One region of the Janthinobacterium aestuarii genome, then DNA from elsewhere that is predicted to be linked to it. Evidence: predicted binding sites of a transcription regulator. Region 1 holds the regulator's gene; the other holds the start of a gene.
The links. The regulator FNR, encoded in region 1, switches genes on or off when oxygen is low (the NO sensors DNR and NnrR bind a similar motif). The targets are predictions, from matches to a motif close to TTGATNNNNATCAA.

Region 1 (5,255 bases):
CTACTGCGCGCAATGCCACGGTTCGGATGCACGCGGCAACAAGGGCTTCCCCAACCTGACGGACAAGGACTGGCTGTATGGCGGCGAACCCGACATCATCAAGGCCACCATCCTGCACGGCCGCAATGGGCAGATGCCACCGATGGGCGCCGCCCTCGGTTCCGAAAAGGATGTCGAGAACGTGGCCCATTATGTGCTGAGCCTGTCCGGTTCGACCTCGGATCCCGTCAAGTCCGTGCTGGGCAAAGCCAAGTTTGGCGCCTGCATGGCCTGTCATGGCGCCGATGCGAAGGGCAACCAGATGCTGGGCGCGCCGAATCTGACGGACAAGGTCTGGCTGTACGGCGGCAGCGCCGATACCATCATGGAAACCGTACGCAAGGGACGCAGCAACACCATGCCGGCCTTCAGCGATTTCCTCGGCGAATCCAAGGTACACGTGCTGTCGGCGTATGTCTGGAGCCTGTCGAATCCTCAGACGCCCGTGAAATGATGTAATGGAACCTCAAGTTATCAAGATGTATGCGGCCCGCGAGCAGATCTACCCTCGCGAGGCCAAAGGACGCTACGCTACCTGGCGATGGGTATGCGTATGGCTTACCCAGCTCGCGTTCTACGGCTTGCCGTGGTTGACCTGGAATGGCAGGCAAGCCCTGCTGTTCGACTTGACCACGCGCAAGTTCTACATTTTCGGCGTCGTGCTGTGGCCCCAGGATTTCATCTATCTGGCGGCCCTGCTGATCATCTGTGCGTATTTGTTGTTCCTCGTCACGGCCATTGCCGGGCGGGTGTGGTGCGGGTTCTCTTGCCCGCAAACGGTATACACGGAAATTTTCCTGTGGGTCGAACGCCGCATCGAGGGCACGCGCAGCGCGCGCATGGCCCTCGACAAGCAGGGCCCGTCCGTGCGCAAGGCATTCAAGAAGACGGCCAAGCATGTGGTATGGGGCGCCATCGCCCTATGGACGGGCTTTACCTTTGTCGGCTACTTCACACCGATCAAGGAACTGGCGCGCGAGGTGACCACCCTCAATTTCGGTCCCTGGGAATGGTTCTGGGTCCTGTTCTACAGCCTGGCAACCTACGGCAACGCGGGCTGGCTGCGCGAGCAGGTGTGCAAATACATGTGCCCCTACGCGCGCTTCCAGAGCGCCATGTTCGACCAGGACACCCTGATCATCACCTACGATGCCAAGCGCGGCGAACCACGCGGCGCCATGAGCAAGAAGGCCGGCAACAACGACAAGCTGGGCGATTGCATCGACTGCACCCTGTGCGTGCAGGTGTGTCCGACCGGCATCGATATCCGCAACGGCCTGCAGTATGAATGCATCGGCTGCGCCGCCTGCGTCGATGCCTGCAACAGCGTGATGGACAAGGTCGAGCGGCCGCGTGGCCTGATACGCTACAGCACCGACCATGCGATGGAAAACAACTTCAATTCGAAGCAGATACGCCAGCGCGCCATGCGCCCGCGCGTCCTGATCTACACTTCCATCCTTGCCCTGATCATCATCGCCGTATGTACCTCGCTGGCCCTGCGCACGCCCCTGAAAATGGACGTGATCCGCGACCGCGGTTCGATGGGACGCGAAGTGGAAGACGGCATGATCGAAAACGTCTACCGCCTGCAGATCATGAACACGTCCGAGCAAAGCCAGCATTTCAAGATCAGCGCCTCCGGCTTGCCGGGCCTGACCTTGCTGACGCGCGAAGAAGTGACCTTGCAGCCGACGGAAACGCTGGGCTGGCCGATCCGCCTGCGCGTGCCGCACGGCGTGGGCGAGAAGGGGTCGAACAAGATTGCGATCGAATTGCAATCGCTGGACGACCCGTCGCTGCATGTGCGTGAAAGCGCGGTCTTCATCGTGCCGCGTTAATGCAGGAAGGCCGGTCCCCGCACGGGGGCTGGCCGTTTACAGAGGAGAAATACCATGTCCGACAGTCTGAAACTGCAGCCTCCCGTTGCACCGTGGTACAAGCATCGCTGGCCATGGCTGCTGATGATCGGTCCCGGCCTGTCCGTGGTCGTCGGCAGCTTCATGGGCTATATCGCCTTTACGCAGCCCGATGCGCTGGTGGTGGGCGATTATTACAAGCAGGGCAAGGCGATCAACCAGGATTTGAAGCGCGACACGATCGCCAGCGACCTGGCCATGGAGACGAGCCTGGCGTACGACGTGGCGTCAGCGCGCCTGAGCGGTTCCGTGCACAGCTTCGGCAAGGCCTATCAGGGGCCGTTGCAGCTGCACTTGGCGCATGCGACTTTGCCGGAAAAGGATATCAAGCTGCTGGTGCAGCCCGATGCGGCCGGCAATTTCTCGGTCGCGCTGCCGATGCTCGAGCGCAGCCGCTGGCAAGTGCTGGTGGAAAACGACAAGCGCGAGTGGCGCCTGTCCGGCATCTGGACCTGGCCCGTGCAGCGCAGCATCGCGCTGCATGCGGACGAAGAGCTATAAGCCTTACTTGCAGACGTCGGTACCGGCTGTAATGGCTTTCAGCTTGGCAGGCTGCAGGATCTCGATCTCGCGGTTCGAGACGCGCAGCCAGCCTTCCTTCTTGAATTTCGACAATAAACGGCTGACGCTCTCGATGGTCAGGCCCAGGTAGTTGCCGATTTCCTCGCGCGACATGCGCAGCTGGAATTTGCTGCTCGAATAGCCGCGCGCCTCATAGCGCGACGCCAGGTTGACGATGAAGGCGGCAAAACGCTGCGTCGCCTGCATATTGCCCAGCAACAGCATCACGCTTTGCTCGCGCGTGATTTCCTGGCTCATCATGCGGTGGAAATGCCGCAGCAGGGTCGGCATATTGCCCAGCAATTGTTCCAGGCTGGAAAACGGGATTTCACACACTTCGCTGTCTTCCAGCGCCACCGCATTACAGTGGTGGCGGTCGGCGCTGATGGCGTCCATGCCCAGCAGTTCGCCGGCCATCTGGAAACCCGTCACCTGCTCTTCGCCGCCCGGATTGATCTGGTACGTCTTGAAGTGTCCCAGGCGGATCGCGTACAGGTTCTGGAACGAGTCGCCGATGCGGAACAGCGAGGCGCCGCGCACGATCTTGCGGCGGCGGCCGATGATCTGGTCCAGCCTGTCCATGTCGCCCATATCGAGGCCCATCGGCAGGCACAATTGATGCATGCTGCAGGTCGAGCATCGCGCACGCAACGCTTCCACGGTCACTGTGGGCAAGGTTGGAGTGAGTAGCGCTTCAGTCATGTCGGTACCTTTTAGAAAATGCAACAACAAGTTTACTGCATACAGGGTTGCCGTGTGCCAATTTCACCGCAATTTCGGCGAATAAACGACGTTCCGACTTTAATTATATGGCAACATCGTCAAAAGCCCATGCGGGGAGGGCCATTTGCGCGGCGCCGCTTGCCAACTTGATGTATTGATAGGAAAATTCCTAACAGCATTATCTGCCGCCTGTGCCGCCCGGTACTGAAAAGGAAATCATGAAGCCTCTCGGCATCAAAGCAAAAGTCGCGCTGGCCACCAGCCTGACCTCGATCGCCATGATCGCGCTGGTCACCATGATCCAGGTGCAGCATATGCGCGACGACTTCACGCGAGTACTGCTGAGCCAGCAGTCGTCCCTGATCAGCCGCACCGCTGCCGAGCTCGACGACAAGCTGGGCATGCTGCTGCAGATCGTCACCCTGACGGCCAGGCAGCAGCCGCCGGAACTGATGGCCCAGCCGGCCCAATTGCGCGAATACTATTCGCGCCGCTCGATGCTGGTGCTGTTCGACGACGTGCTGGTGCTCGACGCGCATGGCGCCGTCGTGGCCGACATGCCGGAAGTGGCGGGGCGCACGGGCATCAACGTTGCCGAGCGCGAGTATTTCCAGACCGTGCTGCGCACGCGCCAGCCCATGATCACCGAGCCGATGCTCGGCAAGTCGAGCGGCATGCCCATCGTGCAGATGGTCGCGCCCGTGCTGGCCGCCGATGGCCAGGTGGCCGGCGTGGTGATCGGCGTGCTGCGCCTGTACAAGGACAACCTGCTGGGACGCCTGCGCTCGGAAAAGATCGGCAAGAGCGGCTATTACTTCATCCTCACGCGCGGCGCCGTGCCGCGCTACGTGCTGCATCCCGATACCAGCCGCTTGCTGCAGCCGCGCCAGCCGAACGCCAACCTGACGACCACCCAGCTGCTGAAGGAAGATGGCGAAGGCAGCATGGTCAGCACCAACAGCCGCGGCATCACGGCCGTCAACAGCTTCAAGCGTTTGAAATCGGTGAACTGGCTGCTGGCTACCTCGCTGCCCGTCGCGGACGCCTTCGAACCGTTCGATGGCGTGCTGTACCGGCTGGTGCTGTGGAGCATCCTCGCTTCGCTGCTGGCCGCATTTGTTCTGGGCTGGGTCACCGTGCGCCTGCTGTCGCCGCTGGTGCGCCTGCGCGACACCCTGCTGGCCCTGCGCACCAGCGGCAGCCGTTTCACCCCCGTGCCGGTGCAGCAGCGCGACGAGATCGGCGAACTGACGGAAGCGTTCAATGGCCTGATGAGCGAACGCGACCGCCTGCAGCAGGAACTCGAATCGCGCGCGGCCGAACTGGAGCAGGAACGCGACCGGGCCGAGGCCGCCAACCGCGCGAAGAGCGATTTCGTGGCCAACATGAGCCATGAAATCCGCACGCCACTCAATGCCGTGCTGGGCATGGTGTATTTGCTGGGCAATACCAAGCTCGATACGGAACAGCGCAAGTATCTGACCATGGTGCGCGTGGCGGGCCAGTCGCTGCTGGGCATCCTCAACGACGTGCTCGATTATTCGAAGATCGAGGCGCGCCGCATGGAACTGTCGCCCGTCGAATTCGACCTCGACGAAGTCATGAATACCCTCGCCACCACGATGACGATGAATGCGGGCGAAAAGGAGCTGGAACTGGCCATCGCCGTCGAGCCCGACGTGCCGCGGCGCCTCGTGGGCGACGCCCAGCGCCTGCAGCAAATCCTCGTCAACCTGGCCGGCAACGCCATCAAGTTCACGGAGAACGGCGAAGTGGTGGTGGCCGTCAGCCTGGCCGAGAGCAGGAGCGAGAGCGGCCGCGCCTGGCTGCGCTTCGAAGTGCGCGACACGGGCATCGGCATGACGGAACTGCAGCAACAGCAGCTGTTTGCCGCGTTTTCGCAGGGCGACCAGAGCATCACGCGCCGCTTCGGCGGCACGGGCCTGGGCCTGGCCATCAGCAAGCAGCTGATCCACATGATGGGCGGCGACATCGCCGTCGCCAGCAGCGAAG
Region 2 (5,255 bases), 1.6 Mb from region 1:
GGCGCCGCGGTTTTTCTCCACGGCCGTTTTCACCACGTCCATACCCACGCCGCGGCCGGAAACGCTGGAGGCGACTTCCTTGGTCGAGAAGCCCGGCAGGAACACCAGCTGGAAGCATTCGTCGTTGCTCAGTTGCGCGTTTTCGCTGATCAAGCCCTTTTGCTGGGCCTTGCTGCGCAGGAAGACCGGGTCCATGCCCTTGCCGTCATCCTGCAGCACGATCATGACGCTGTTCGCTTCCTGCCAGGCTTTCAGCGAAATATACGATTTGGCGGGCTTGCCGGCGGCCAGGCGCGCTTCCGGCGATTCGACGCCATGGTCGAGCGAGTTGCGCAGCATGTGCACGAGCGGATCGTACAGGCTGTCCACGACGACGCGGTCGACTTCCGTCTCCGCGCCTTCGATGGTCAGCTCGACATCCTTGCCCAGGTCTTTCGCCAGTTCGCGCACCAGGCGAGGGAATTTCTGGAACAGGCGGCCGACGGGCTGCATGCGCGTGGCCAGGGTGGCCCGCTGCAGTTCCGTCGAGTAGCGCGAGGCGCGTTCCAGGGTTTCCGCCAAGGTCGCCATCAGGGTGGCGGCCTGGCCTTCGAATTTGAATTGCAGCAAGCGCTCGAGCAGCACGGCGGCCTGATTGGCGGCCTGCACGGATTCGCCGGCCACTTCCAGCAGCGCGTCGAGCTTGACGGCGTCGACGCGGATGCTGTCTTCCTTGACGGGCGCGGCATGGCGCACTTCCGGACGCTCTTCACGGCGTTCGGCGCCATCCCAATTCTTGCCGGCCGGTTTGGCGGCAGCAGCGGCAGGTGTAGCAGGTGCGGCGGCGGCCACGGCGGCAGGCGCAGCGGCGACGGACACGGGCGCGGCAGCGACCCGGCTACCCTCGGGCACGACGGCGTTGTACATGGCTTCCCAGTCCAGGCCATCGGCGCTGGCAGTGGCAACGGCAACGGCAACGGCTGGCGCGACCACAACAATTTCGGCGGCCTCGGCAACGGGCGCGGCCACTTCCGCCACGGCGGCGGCTGGCGCAGGCGCGTCCATGCCCTTGCCTTCGATGGCGTTCGTCAGGATGTGTTCCAGCTCTTCCGGCATGGCCGGCAAGCTTTCCGGCGCGGCGCCATTGGCCAGCTCCGTCAGCTGGTCGGCGACGAAACCGGAAGCTTGCAGCGCCGCCTCGATGGCGATCGGGGTCACGGGCGCGGCGCCCGTGCGCAAGGCATCGAACAGGTTTTCCGTCAGATGGCAGGCCGCCACCAGCGCGGGCAAGCCCATGAAGCCGGCGCCGCCCTTGATGGTGTGGAAGGAACGAAACACGGCATTCAGTGTTTCCTTGTTGTCAGGATCGCGCTCGAGGCGCAACAAGTGCTCTTCAACATTAACCGCAAGATCCATCGCCTCAACGACGAAATCCTTGAGCATATCGTCCATTAGAATCCCAAATCCGCAAGAAGGTCGTCTACATTATCCTGGTCCAGCGCCACCGACGGCACGGACGGGCCCTGCATCAGCGGCACCGGCTTTTGCGCCAGTTTCTCGCGCACTTCGGCCGGCGCGTTGTCGCGCAGCAGCTGGGCCAGTTCGTTTTCCACCGTCTTGGTGATGTTGACCACTTTTTTGATCAGCTGGCCCGTGATGTCCTGGAAGTCCTGCGCCATCATGATTTCCAGCAAGCGCGCTTTTTCCGCTTCCGTTGCTTCGGAAACGGCTTGCGCGAACTGGCGCGAATCGCCGGCCAGGGCCTTGAATTCTTCCAGGCTCAGCTTGCCATCGAACAGGGCCGTCCAGCGGCTGTCCATGTCCTTGGCCTTCTTCGACAGCACATCTTGCGCCGGCATGCCTTCGTCGAGCGTGTTCAGAACCTTGTTGGCTGCCTGTTCGGTCAGGGTGGCGACGTATTCCAGACGGTCCTGGGCGTCGACGATCTGCGACGACGCTTCCGTCAACGCCTTGTCGTAGCCCAGTTCGCGCAGCGAATCGTGCAGCAGGCGCACGATGCCGCCCAGGCGCTCGAACATCGGCTTGTCGGACTGGTCGACGGGATCGGCCGCGTCGCCAGGCGCATCGGCGCTGGCCACGGGCGCCGCTTCCGGCGCGGCTGGCGTTTCTGCCACGGCGGCTGCCGGCACGGCGGCGCTGGCCGACACGGAGTCGAACAGCGCGTCGAAATCGTCATCCGCAATCACGGCGGGAGCGGGCGCGGCGGCAGGTGCGGGCTGAGCCGCGGCCGCACTTTGCGCAGATACTTCATCGAATAATGCGTCGAAATCATCAGCGGCGTTGGTCATATCCCTGCTTCTCCATAATTTGTCAAAATTCCGCCTGAACTGTGCGTTTTACAGACTGATACCCACAATTTCTCGATTAAGATGATTTGAGGCAATACCGCTGCGATGGTGCGAGTGTAGCAGGGCGCCGCCCTGTTGGTAAATCTCAAAACGCGCTTCCTGGTGCAAAGCTGGTCCACAAGAGCTTTTCCACCAGGAAATAAGTGTTCCTGCTGTTGTATTTTGAAATACTACCATTGGCGTGGGTGCAAGACCACGCGCAGTACAACAAATCCTGCTTCCGGGCGCCCGCGCAACAGCGCAGTATGGACATCGTTGCAGCTAAAACACGATCTTTCTGCCAATGTTGTCTATACTGAAGGTGCAGTTGTGTTGATAATTATCAAGTCTTTACATGAATACAATGCTGCCGCCGCGTCTACAATAAGAGGCGTTGCGTGCGCTCAGTCACCGTCAAAGGATCTGCCATGTATAAGAAAATTCTGATCGCCACGGACGGCTCCACCGTCTCCAACTTGACGGCCTGTGCCGGCGTTGCCTTTGCCGAACAGATGCACGCCGACATCCTTGCCGTGTACGTGGCGCCCGAATACCAGTACCCGGTATACATCGAGATCATTCCGCCAAGCTACCCCAGCGAGGAGGAGTACCGCATCGCCATGCGCAAGGCGGGCGCCGACCACTGGCAGCCCATCCTCGACGCGGCCGCCAAGCGGGGCCTGGAAGCGACGGGCTTGACGGCCTTTTCCGACAGCCCCGCCCTGAAAATCGTGGAAGTGGCGCAATTGCAGCATTGCGACCTGATTTTCATGGGCTCGCATGGCCGCAGCGGCTGGGGGCAATTGCTGCTGGGCAGCGTGACCAACAAGGTGCTGTCGCACTCAAAACTGCCGGTACTCGTGCATAGGCTGATCAAGGAACCACCGTCGGAATAAGGGGTCACATGACCACGGAGACCGCCGTTGCCGGCACATTAAGAAAAAGGCAAATTTTCGGCCGCGTCAGTTAAAATGGCAACGTTTCTCGTTTCTCAACATTTGATTGTCCGGTGACGGACAGAGCAGATTTCACGCATCCAGATTGCCCGCCTATGATACGTATTGTGATTGCCGACGACCACACCATCATGCGAGAAGGATTGAAGCGCATCCTTGACGGCGCGCCGGACATCGATATCGTGGGTGAAGCCATCGACGGCTTTGAAGTACTCAACCACGTACGCCAGGGCGGCTTCGACCTGCTGCTGCTCGACCTGTCGATGCCGGGCCGCAGCGGCGTCGACCTGATCCGGCAAATCCGCAGCGAGGCGCCGAAGCTGGCCATCCTGATCCTCACCATGCACGAGGAAGAACAATATGCGGTGCGCGCCATCCGCGCCGGCGCGCAAGGCTATCTGACCAAGGAAAGCGCGGGCACCCAGCTCGTGGGCGCCATCCATAAGGTGGCGTCGGGACGTCCGTATATCAGCGCCGAGGTGGCGGAGCAGCTCGTGCTCAACATCATGATGCCGAACGAAAGCCTGCTGCACAAACAGTTGTCGGACCGCGAGTTCGAAGTCTTTTCCCTGCTGGTGGCGGGCAAGTCGATCACGGAAATCGCCAACAATCTGCACCTGAGCGTCAAGACGGTGAGTACGCACAAGACCCGCATCATGCAAAAGATGGGCATGAGTTCGCTGTCGGAAATGGTCCAGTACGCCGTGGCGCACCGCCTCTTATCCCCCTTCAAGACTTGAGCATGGCGGCGCGCGCCCGCGCGTCGACCGTAGGAACAATCCTACCTCACCTACCACAGCTCCTACTGCCATATTCAGCCACTGCTGATATTAATTGGATACGGTTGTTGGCATACTGAAACCAGTAATCAAGTTGCTGGGAAGTTATTTCATCACACAGCAAGTCGTCAGCGAATTGAGCTTTACCTGCCTGGACGCGCGCCGCCCCTTCCCTGCCCGCCGTCCTGCGCACCCTGTTATTCAACTCTGAACTACCTGTCACCAGGAGATGAACATGCTGTCCACGCAAACGCCCGAAACCCGCGCCGCCTCCCCATCGCTGGCCCCCTCCTCTCCGATGGAAGCAGGGCGCCAGCGCCAGGGGCGGCTCTGGTCGAACCTGAAGGAGGTGTGCGACCTGCTGCATATCTCCAGCGCCTGCACCATCGCCGCCGACGAACTGCTGTTCCAGCACGTGCAATTCAAGACGGGCCAGCGCGTGCACACCATCGGCCAGCCGTTCGACACCCTGTACATCGTCAATTCGGGCTTCCTGAAAACCGTGCTCATCGATGAATTCGGCAATGAACAGGTACTGAGCTTTCCCATGAAGGGCGACATGCTGGGCGTCGACGGCATCCACTCGCGCCATTACTCCTCGGAAGCGGTGGCCCTGTCCGACTGCGACCTGATCCTGCTGCCGTTCAAGAAGCTGACGGCGCTGGGACGTGTTCACCTGGAACTGGAAAACGTCATGTACGGCGTGATGAGCCGCGAACTGGTGCGCGAACAGGCGATGATCGGCATGCTGGGCGCCTTGAGTGCCGAAGCCCGCGTGGCGCGCTTCCTCGTTTCGCTGGCCGACCGCTTCGCGCAGATGGGTTACTCGAGCAAGCTGTTCAACCTGCGCATGACGCGCCATGAAATCGGCAGCTACCTGGGCCTGACCCTGGAAACGGTGAGCCGCACCTTATCCGCCTTCAATGAAATCGGCCTGATCTCGGTTGACCAGCGCACCATCGGCATCAAGGATCCGGACGCCCTGAAAACCCTGCGCCGCCTGCCACCTTCGCGCTCGCGCGCCAAGCAGCTGGCCGCCGCCAAGCTCAAGGCCGACACCACTGCGGCCGCCACTGCCTCGGCGCAATTGCTGGCCACGATTTAACGCCATCCCGCTTTCTTCCAGCTTGGCACAGGCTTGACCCGGCCAAGGCGCGCACCGCCTTGCCGGGTCTTTTTTGCCGCCACCGCCC

Region 2: a site for FNR is predicted at 2,661-2,674, ahead of OPV09_RS22585 (universal stress protein). Genes of this name have one in related genera too.

What each region holds. Positions count from the first base shown of each region.
Region 1 covers NZ_CP142523.1:274,317-279,571, forward strand. Annotated here, with positions in the region: gene ccoP (cytochrome-c oxidase, cbb3-type subunit III) at 1-493, shown strand, start outside; gene ccoG (cytochrome c oxidase accessory protein CcoG) at 498-1,880, shown strand; gene OPV09_RS01170 (FixH family protein) at 1,935-2,459, shown strand; gene fnr (fumarate/nitrate reduction transcriptional regulator Fnr) at 2,463-3,221, opposite strand; gene OPV09_RS01180 (response regulator) at 3,461-5,255, shown strand, end outside.
Region 2 covers NZ_CP142523.1:5,015,830-5,021,084, forward strand. Annotated here, with positions in the region: gene OPV09_RS22575 (chemotaxis protein CheA) at 1-1,431, opposite strand, end outside; gene OPV09_RS22580 (protein phosphatase CheZ) at 1,431-2,288, opposite strand; gene OPV09_RS22585 (universal stress protein) at 2,756-3,223, shown strand; gene OPV09_RS22590 (response regulator) at 3,379-4,023, shown strand; gene OPV09_RS22595 (Crp/Fnr family transcriptional regulator) at 4,361-5,167, shown strand.